2 regions of the Vreelandella piezotolerans genome follow, and region 2 is predicted to be linked to the other one. Evidence: predicted binding sites of a transcription regulator. Region 2 holds the regulator's gene; the other holds the start of a gene.
What was found. Region 2 encodes PhoB, which activates phosphate uptake and scavenging genes when phosphate is short. Its sites were predicted from a motif close to TGTCATANNNNTGTCANA; they were not measured.
Positions count from the first base shown of each region.

Region 1: phnD (phosphate/phosphite/phosphonate ABC transporter substrate-binding protein) is a predicted target of PhoB. The motif match lies at 1,049-1,066, and genes of this name have one in related genera.

Region 1 is NZ_CP048602.1:317,060-322,084, forward strand. Features, by position in the region: gene GYM47_RS01495 (bifunctional diguanylate cyclase/phosphodiesterase) at 1-1,013, shown strand, start outside; gene phnD (phosphate/phosphite/phosphonate ABC transporter substrate-binding protein) at 1,123-2,088, shown strand; gene phnC (phosphonate ABC transporter ATP-binding protein) at 2,214-3,089, shown strand; gene phnE (phosphonate ABC transporter, permease protein PhnE) at 3,086-3,913, shown strand; gene phnE (phosphonate ABC transporter, permease protein PhnE) at 3,974-4,789, shown strand; gene GYM47_RS01520 (histidine phosphatase family protein) at 4,814-5,025, shown strand, end outside.
Region 2 is NZ_CP048602.1:3,795,033-3,800,057, reverse strand. Features, by position in the region: gene GYM47_RS17490 (hypothetical protein) at 14-370, opposite strand; gene GYM47_RS17485 (HU family DNA-binding protein) at 370-642, opposite strand; gene GYM47_RS17480 (NAD(P)/FAD-dependent oxidoreductase) at 745-1,941, opposite strand; gene GYM47_RS17475 (chorismate--pyruvate lyase family protein) at 2,028-2,585, shown strand; gene ubiA (4-hydroxybenzoate octaprenyltransferase) at 2,624-3,514, shown strand; gene phoB (phosphate regulon transcriptional regulator PhoB) at 3,626-4,315, shown strand; gene phoR (phosphate regulon sensor histidine kinase PhoR) at 4,318-5,025, shown strand, end outside.

The DNA of each region.
Region 1 (5,025 bases), 470 kb from region 2:
TTAATACGCTATTGCCCGCCACCACCCAGCTCAAAGGCCCGGCGGGACGCACGGCGCACTCCATCTTGCGCCCCATCGAGAGCGTCCCGGCAAGTTGTTTAGTGCCCGCGCTGGCTGAACGCTTTCGCGAAGACCCTAAGCTGCGCTGCGTGGCGGTGGTGGAAGAGAGGGTCCCTGTGGCAGTGGTCCGCCGCAACGCTTTTTTGACGCTGTTTGCCAATCAGTACGGCCACGCGCTGTATGCTAAACGTCGCGTGTTAGATATCGCCGACCCTAAAATGATCGTCGCGGACGCAGAGCTCTCTTTAGAGGCCCTGAGTCAACAGCTCACCGACAGCCGCGATATCGAACAGGAAGATTTCGTCATCGTCGGCGGTGACGGTCACTACCTGGGCATGGGCAATATCGTCGATCTGCTGCGGGAGATTACCGCGATTCAAGTGCGTCAAGCGCGCCATGCCAACCCTCTTACCGGGCTGCCCGGCAATATTTTGATCAACGAAACCCTGGCGGCGTATTTATCCGAAGAGCGTGGGTTCGCGGCGGCATACGTCGACCTGGACAACTTCAAAGCGTTCAACGATGCCTATGGCTATGCTCGCGGTGACCACGTGATCATTTCGCTCTCACGGCTGCTCCAGGCTCAAGTGGAGAGCGCGGGGGGCTTTATTGGGCATATCGGTGGCGACGATTTCATGATGCTGCTGCCGTTAGAGCACTGGCAAAACGTCTGCGAGCAAATTCTCCACTCTTTCGAAGTGCTGGCGCCCGGGTTTTACGAGGAGAGTGATCGGCTGCAGGGGGGGATTTCCATTGAAAGCCGACAAGGGGGCGTGACGTTCTTTCCCTTTGTCAGCGTCTCGATTGCGGTCAAGCCAATTACGGACCCAGCGCCCTGCAAAGCGCTGGATATCGCCGCGCAGCTATCAGAGCTAAAGCATCAGGCCAAAAAAATCGTGGGCAACAGTCTGTTCGTCGAGCGACGGGGCTGCTGCACCGGAGAAGTCCAGTAGGTCGTCATGTCGTCGTCATCCAAGCGTCACGGGAGTGTCCCGCTGCTGTCATATTGGCCCGCCACTATGGCATGAACACTTCATAACTCGCTTAGGTGATGCCATGCACATGCACTCTTTCTCTTTCTCTCGTACGCTGTTGAGCGCCGCTGTCGTAGGCGCTTTTTCACTGGCAGCGGTGTCTGCCTCGGCTGACCTCTCTTCACGCTACACGGACAGCGACGGTGACATGATCGCCGACGTGCCCAGCGACGAGTCGCAGTGGGTCGATCCCGATACGCTGGTCTTTGCTTATACGCCGGTGGAAGATCCCGCCGTTTATGCCGATGTATGGGCCGATTTTCTGGACCATCTGAGCGACGCTACCGGTAAAAACGTCCAGTTCTTCCCCGTGCAGTCCAACGCTGCCCAGCAGGAAGCCCTGCGCGCAGGACGCTTGCACGTGGCGGGCTTCAACACGGGCGGTGTGCCGGTGGCGGTCAACTGCGGTGGCTTCCGCCCCTTTGCCATGATGGCGGCAGAAGACGGTAGCTTCGGCTACGAGATGGAAATCATCACCTACCCCGATAGCGGCATCGAGACGGTGGAAGACTTGGCCGGTCGTCAGCTGGCGTTTACCTCTGAAACGTCCAACTCCGGTTTCCGCGCCCCCTCCGCGCTGCTGCGCTCCGAGTACGGCCTGGAAGCGGATGAAGACTTCGAAACCGCCTTTTCGGGCTCTCACGACAACTCCATCCTAGGCGTCGTGAACAAAGATTACGACGCGGCCGCCATTGCCAACTCCGTCGCCAAACGCATGCTGTCGCGCGACGTGGTGAGCGAAGATGATTACAACGTCATCTACACCTCTGAAACCTTCCCCACGACGGCCTACGGTCTGGCGCACAACCTGAACCCTGAACTTGCCGAGCAGATTCAGGATGCATTCTTTAGCTACGACTGGGAAGGGACACCGCTGGAAGCCGAGTTTGCCAACTCCGGTGAAGCACAGTTCATTCCGATCACCTACCAAGAGAACTGGTCCGTGATCCGTACCATCGCCGATGCCAACGGCGTGACGTACGACTGCGATTGATCGATCCGTCATTCCGTGCGTTTTCTCGGCCAGGAGGGCGACCTTCTGGCCGAGCCGCTATGTAGCTAATGACATAAGCCCTTATTCATATAAGCACTTGAGTATCAGACACTGAGGCACTTCCCATGTTGACACTCACCGGCGTTGGCAAACGCTACCCAACTGGCGATCGCGCGCTGACCGATATTCAGCTGTCGCTGCCCAAAGGGCAGGTCATGGCGCTGATTGGCCCATCTGGCGCAGGAAAGAGCACTCTGATTCGCTGCGTGAACCGACTAGTAGAACCCTCGCAAGGCAGCATTCGATTAGACGATGTGGAGCTGACGACACTCTCGGGTAGCCGTCTGCGCCACGCTCGCCGCGCCATGGGGATGATCTTCCAGGAGTATGCGCTGGTGGACCGCCTGAGCGTGATGGAAAACGTCCTGTCGGGCCAATTGGGGTATGTGGGGTTCTGGCGTAGTTTCTTGCGCCGCTATCCCCAGGAGGCCGTGGCAGAAGCGTTTCGACTGCTGGAGCGCGTTGGCTTGCCCCACGCGATCGATAAACGCGCCGATGCCCTCTCCGGCGGCCAGCGCCAGCGGGTGGGCATCGCCCGGGCGCTGTTGCAAAGCCCCAAACTGCTGTTGGTGGATGAGCCCACGGCCAGTCTAGACCCGAAAACTTCCCGCCAAATCATGCGTTTGATTCGTGAATTGTGCGCCGAGCGCGAGCTGGCCGCTATCATCAACATTCATGACGTAGCGTTGGCCCAGCAGTTTGCCGACCGTATCGTTGGGCTGCGTGCCGGGCAGATCGTCTTCGACGGCAAGCCGAGCGAGCTGACCAGCGAGATGCTGACCACCATTTACGGTGAAGAGGAGTGGGACACCACACCAGAGCCTGCCGATGACGACGAAGAAGAGCACCAGAAGGTGACATCGCGTACCGCGCCGTCACCCTCGGCCAGCGCGCCTCAAACACCGCAACAGGGCCGCTTGGCGAGTGGAGGCGTTCAATGAGCACGATAGACACGCGAGCCCGCCAGCAGGCGGCCCGGCAGGGCCAATGGCGGCGGCTGCCGCTGATCGAGAGCCGCCGCCTGCGTTGGGCGTTGGTGCTGGGGGGAGTGGTCTACCTTGTACTGGCGCTCGCTTCGGTGGAAGTGAATTGGGCGCGGGTGGCGGAAGGGGCCGGGCGCGCGTTGAACTTCCTCGGCGCGTTTTTGCAGCCCGATTTCGTCAGCCGTCAAAGCGACATTCTGGCGGGCCTGCTGGAAAGCCTCACCATGACGCTGACCTCGACGGTGATCGGCGTTCTACTCGCCATTCCCGTCGGCTTAGGCGCGGCAAAAAATATTGCGCCGTTACCTGTGTATGCGGTGTGTCGGGCAATTATCGCGGTCTCGCGCACCTTTCAGGAGGTCATCATTGCCATCCTGTTCGTGGTGATGTTCGGCTTTGGTCCTTTTGCAGGCATGCTCACCTTGGCCTTTGCCACCATCGGCTTCATGGCCAAGCTGCTGGCGGAAGATATCGAAGACCTCGACTGGAAACAGGTAGAAGCCGTGCGCACCACCGGTGCCAGCTGGTGGCAAACCATGAACCACGCCGTACAGCCCCAGGTGATGCCGCGCTTGATCGGGCTCTCGATGTACCGGCTGGATATCAACTTCCGCGAGTCGTCGGTGATCGGCATCGTCGGGGCCGGGGGGATTGGCGCGACACTTAATACGTCGCTTAGCCGCTACGAGTACGGCACCTCGGCCGCCATCCTGCTGATCATCATCGCCATCGTACTCATGAGCGAATATGCCTCCAGCCATGTGCGTCGTTGGACGCAGTAGCATGGCGTTAGGCGTGTGGACTATCCCTTTATCCAATCTGAAAGGCAAGAGGAATCCTCCATGCCGGTAACCACTTCTTCTCAAGGCATGCCGCAGTGGCAGCGGCGCACCAGCCGCGCCCAGTGGCTGCAGTACGTCGCTTGGCTGGCGGGCATTAGCCTGTTCTTACTCTGTTGGAAAGTGATCTCCGATAACACCATGTGGGTGTTCGTAGAGGACGCGGGCCGCCAGGGCAGCGACTTGATCAGTCGTATGGTGCCGCCGCGCTGGGAGTATGCCAGCCAGCTCTGGCAGCCCATGTGGGACACGATCAACATCGCTACCTTGGGCACTGCGCTGGGGATCATGATGGCATTTCCCGTCGCGTTTTTGGCCGCCCGCAATACCACGCCGCATCCTCTCGTACGCAGCGTGGCGCTGACGATCATCGTCTCTTCGCGCTCGATCAACTCGCTGATTTGGGCCATGCTGCTGGTCACCATTCTAGGCCCCGGCGTACTGGCGGGCATCATCGCGATTGCCCTGCGGTCGATTGGCTTTGTGGGCAAGCTGCTCTATGAGGCCATCGAGGAGATTCATCCCACGCCGGTGGAAGCCATCAGTGCCACCGGCGCGAGTCGCTTGCAGGTCATGAGTTATGGCGTACTGCCGCAAATCATGCCCGCCTTTGCAGGCATCAGCGTGTATCGCTGGGACATCAATATCCGCGAATCGACGGTGCTGGGGCTGGTGGGCGCAGGTGGCATAGGCCTGCAGCTGAACGCCTCGATCAACAGTTTGGCGTGGAATCAGGTCAGCGTGATTTTCGTGCTCATCTTTGCCACGGTACTGGTGTCGGAATGGGTCTCGGCTCGCGTACGTCACGCCATCATTTAACCCGTACCCGTTAGGAGAATCGCCATGCGCTTTCCCCATTCCGAGATCACGACGATCGATCTGATGCGCCACGGTGAACCCCAAGGTGGGCGAATGCTACGGGGCAGTACCGACCACCCTCTCAGCGAAACAGGCTGGCAGCAGGTGACCGATGCCGTCATGCGTCACACGATGGAGGGTCGGCCGCCCTATGATGCCATTGTGAGCTCGCCGTTGGCCCGTTGCCGCGAATTTGC
Region 2 (5,025 bases):
GCCGCAAAGCTTGCTACAAATACTTCAACAATTTTTGCAGCTTGTTCATATCGGAGGAGTCGCCGACGAGGCGGACGTCTCCTGCCACCATGCCGTCCAGAAACGCCTGCTGGGTAGGCTTCTTGAGAATACGCAGCGCCGCGTCTTGATCGCGAAAGCGCAGCTCAAGATCTAGATCGACGGGCAACCCCTTGCCGGTGGTGATGCCGTTAGGCGCCATCCGGTAGTAGCGGGCGGTGCTTAAGTCTTCCGTAGCGACACCCCAGTCCAGGCCGCGCATGCGCTCGAGCTGCTCACGAAAGCGCGGCTTGCGGCGCAGGGCTCGCTTGAGCATAAAGCCCAGCAGCCACAGCGTCAGCGAAAGCTTCATTAGGAAACGGCGTCCTTGAGCGCTTTGCCTGGCTTGAATGCCACGTTTTTGCTGGCCGGAATCTGCAGCGGTGCGCCGGTTTGCGGGTTTTTACCGGTGCGGGCAGCGCGCTCGCGAACGGTAAAGGTGCCAAAACCGATCAAGGCGACGTCTTCGCCCTTGGCGACGCTGTTGGTGATTTCGTCCAGAATGACGTTGAGCACTTGTCCCGCTTTGTCTTTGGACAGGTCAGCACTTTCAGCAATCGCGGCAGCGAGTTCAGGTTTGCGCATAAAGGAATCTCCCTTGTGAAAAAACAGACATCAATGTTGTTGGTTGCTCGGCTTACCCCAGCAGGCGGAGCTTTTTTAGCCTAGTCGCGAACGCGGCGAAAATCAGCCTAGCAGGGTGGGGGCGGCTCTGGAAAGCTCCACTTTCCTTCTCACACAGCCGCCTGTCAACGCAAAACCAATCAAACGACCGTCTTTATCTTCGGCCAAGGCGGTGAAATCGTCACCGTCGCCTTCGATTCGCCAGCGTTTGGGTGGCTGCGTTGGGGGGTAGGCCACGATGGGCAGTAGCGGCGTTTTGACCACCACGGGCCATGCGCCAAAGCGAACCGCGGTAGGCGTGCCGGTGAGCGTCGCCGCCAACGCTTTAACGCTGGCTTGCAGCGGCTGGACATACATGGCGTTCACACCGTCGATACAGGCTGCATCACCCAGGGCATAAACGTTAGGCTGGCGAGTGCGGAGGTGGCGGTCGACGTGAATGCCGCTGGCACTTACGGTTAGGCCAGCGGCCTCTGCTAACGCCGTGCGTGGTATCAAGCCGGTGGCGAAGAGGACGAGATCTACCGCGTGCCGCTCGCCGTTATCCAAGTGCAAAGCTACGGCGTTGTCGGCCGCTTGGGAAAGCGTGTCCAAGCTGCGCCCTAGTGCGAGGCGAATGCCTGCCGCGTGAAACGCATTGGCCAGCGCATGACCCAGTGGTTCGGGCAGCAGCCGCGGCAGTGGGGCGCTCTCCGGCGCGATTACGGTGAGTTGGTGTCCGCCTGCGTGCAAGTCATTGGCGAATTCACAGCCAACGAGCCCGGCCCCAATGATCGCCACGCGGCTCGGCTGAGTGAGTGCTTCATGCAGGTGCCGGTAGTCGTCTAAGTCATTGACGGTAAAGCAGCGCTCCGCCAGTGCGCTGGGCACGCTGAATGGCCTGCGAGGGGCGGCACCGGTGGCCAGCACCACGTCATCGTAACGAAGCGTGGCGCCGCTGCTCAGGTGTAGCGTTTGGTTATCCACATCTAGATGCGTCACTTGGGTGTGGGTAATGACCTCGGCATTGAGTTCGTCTGCCAGTGCACTGGCATCGCGCTGGGCGAGCTTGTCAGGGCCGAGGCGTTTGGCAAAGCCGGTGGAAAGCAGGGGCTTGCTGTAGTCATCGCCGCTGTCTGCACTGATCAGCGTGATAGTGCGTGTATCTCCCTGGCGTCGCAGGGTACGCGCTAGCCCCACGCCTGCCATGCCGGTTCCGACGATCGCCAGAGCAGTTGAGTGAGGAGAGGGCGTGGAAGAGGTCGTGTGTGAGTTGGGCATACCGTCCCCTGACGTCGGTGGAACAAAAGCCTACAAACCACCATGTTACACTAGCTCACTCTCAATTGACTGCCCTGGAGGCCTAGGTGACCGCCCCCGAGTTTTCACTCTTTCCTCAGTGGCTGCCGGTGGCCGCTGCTCGGCCAGCCATGAGCGCGCCTTGGTGGCAGTGGGTCGCCTCCACGGATTCGTTGACCGCCCGCCTGATGGCCGCCGGTAAGCCGGGCGCATTTCGGGTGCGCGTGTTGCGCCAGACCATCGGCCTGCCCCAGCGCGATGAAGCCCTTGCCCTGGGCATTGCACACCGCCGCTATGCGTGGCTGCGTGAGGTGGCGCTGTGTATCGATGAAACGCCGTGGGTCGTGGCGCGTTCGGTGGCATCGCTTCACCACCTGCAGGGCAAAGGGTTGGGCAACTTAGGTGAGCGTTCGCTAGGCAGCTGGCTATTCCAGAAGCCTGATTTGGTGCGCGGGCCGCTGGAAGTAACGTCGGCCGCGCCGCCATTCAACCGGCTGACGCTGGGATCGTCGGCCAGTAGCCTTTGGGGGCGGCGCTCCGTCTTTGAGCACGGCGGGCTGTCGTTGCTGGTGCAGGAGTACTTTTTATCCACCATGACAGATGCACTGAGCCTGCCGTCGCGCTAGGCTAACGCAGCGACTTTTTCGACGAGGTAAGCATGAGCATGGACCGTTCTCTGTTGCGCCCAACCGGGTGGGCCCGCCTGACCGATTTCCTACAGCTAATGCGCTTGGACCGGCCGATAGGTACTTGGCTGTTGATGTGGCCAACGCTATGGGCGCTGTGGATCGCCTCGGACGGGGTGCCGGGCCGCGATGTACTGCTGATCTTCATTGCCGGGGTGTACGTAATGCGCGCGGCAGGCTGCGTGGTGAACGACTACGCCGACCGCCACTTCGATGGCCATGTAAAGCGCACCCGGCAGCGGCCGCTGGCCACCGGCCGTATTAGTGAAACCGAGGCGCAGCTGCTGTTCGTGGCGCTGGTGGCGGCGGCCTTCGTGTTGGTCCTGTTGACCAATTGGTTTACCGTGCTGCTCTCCTTCGGCGGTGTGCTGCTAGCGTTCATTTATCCTTTCATGAAGCGCTATACCCACTTTCCCCAAGTGGTCCTGGGGGCGGCGTTCTCCTGGGCGATTCCGATGGCGTTTGGCGCCGTGCTCGGCGAGGTGCCACTCGTGGCGTGGCTACTGTTCAGCGCTAACGTGCTATGGACAGTGGCCTACGATACCCAGTACGCCATGGTCGATCGCGATGACGACCTGAAGATCGGCATCAAATCCACGGCGGTGCTGTTTGGCAGTGCCGACCGTCTCATCATTGGCTTGCTGCAGCTTGCCACCCTAGCGTTGTTGATTTGGGTGGGGCTGATGGCGAGCCTGGGCGGTTTCTTCTGGCTCGGTGTGGTCGGAATGGCGGTAACCTTTGCCCATCAACAGCGTTTGATCGTTCACCGGGAGCGTGATCGCTGTTTCCAAGCGTTTTTGAATAATCACTGGTCGGGGCTCTTGGTCTTTACCGGCATTGCTCTAAGCGAGTGGCCCGTGGCTGGCTAATATTGCTGGGTGTCATAGAATTGTCATTAAGTCATGGTGTTATCGTCACAGACATGTCATTGAACCGTTTTCGCATACATGAGCTTTCTTAGCACACCGTGAGGCCCTGGAATGACCGCCAAGACCGTACTGATCGTCGATGATGAGGCGCCCATTCGCGAGATGATCGCTGTGGCGCTGGAAATGGCTGACTATCGCGTGCTTGAAGCGGATAACGCCCAGGATGCCCACGCGATGGTCGTAGATCATCAGCCCGACCTGCTGCTGCTGGACTGGATGATGCCTGGCACCAGCGGCATCGAATTGGCACGCCGTCTCAAGCGCGAAGAGGCTACTGCGGAACTGCCGATCATCATGCTGACCGCCAAGGGCGAAGAGGATAATAAGATCCAAGGTCTGGAAGCGGGCGCCGACGATTACATCACCAAGCCGTTTTCGCCCCGTGAGCTGGTAGCGCGCCTGAAAGCCGTTCTGCGTCGGGCGACCCCGCGCGGCGTGGAAGATCCCATCGAAATCAATGGGCTGCTGTTAGACCCGGTGAGCCATCGTGTTAGCGCGCATGGCAAGGCGCTAGAGATGGGCCCTACCGAGTATCGATTACTGCAGTTTTTCATGACCCACCAAGAGCGTGCCTATACCCGTAGCCAGCTTCTCGATCAGGTGTGGGGCGGCAACGTGTACGTAGAGGAGCGCACGGTGGACGTGCACATTCGCCGGTTGCGTAAGGCGCTAGGGGAGGCGCACCAGAATTTGATTCAAACAGTGCGGGGCACTGGGTATCGTTTCTCTGCTCGGGTGTAGTCGTGCGCCTGTGGAGCCGTGAATGGTGGCGCATTACCTGGCTGGCGCTATTGGGCATGTGCCTGGGGTGGCTGGTGGGGTATCCCGGTGTGGGGCTCGCCGCTGGCCTCTTATTCTGTTTGATTTATCACTTGCGCCAATTAAAGGCGCTGTTCCAATGGCTGACGCTTCACCCTCACGATGAGCCGCCCGCGGCAACGGGGCTTTGGGGTGAGCTTTTCGATCGTCTCTACCGCTATCAAAAGAGCCAACGCATCACGCAAAGCCGCCTGCGGGCGACCCTTGCGCGTATTCAGGAATCCTCGGAGGCGATGCGTGATAGCGTCGTGATGCTGGATCGGCATGGTGATTTAGAGTGGTGGAACAGCGCGGCTACCGAGATGTTGGGCCTGCAAACCGCCCATGACCGCGGGCAGCATATTACCAACTTGCTGCGCGACCCACGCTTCATTAGCTACTTCAATGCCCGGGAGTATGGCGAGCCGCTAACACTCACCTCACCCATCGATGAGCGGCGTATTCTGCAGTATCAAATCACGCTCTATGGTGATGACGAGCGCTTGGTCATGGCCCGGGACATTACGCGCTTGCATCGCCTCGAACAGATGCGCCGTGACTTCGTAGCCAACGTGTCTCACGAGCTGCGCACACCGCTGACCGTGCTGTCGGGTTACTTGGAAACCTATGGCGATTTGAAAGAGCTGCTGCCG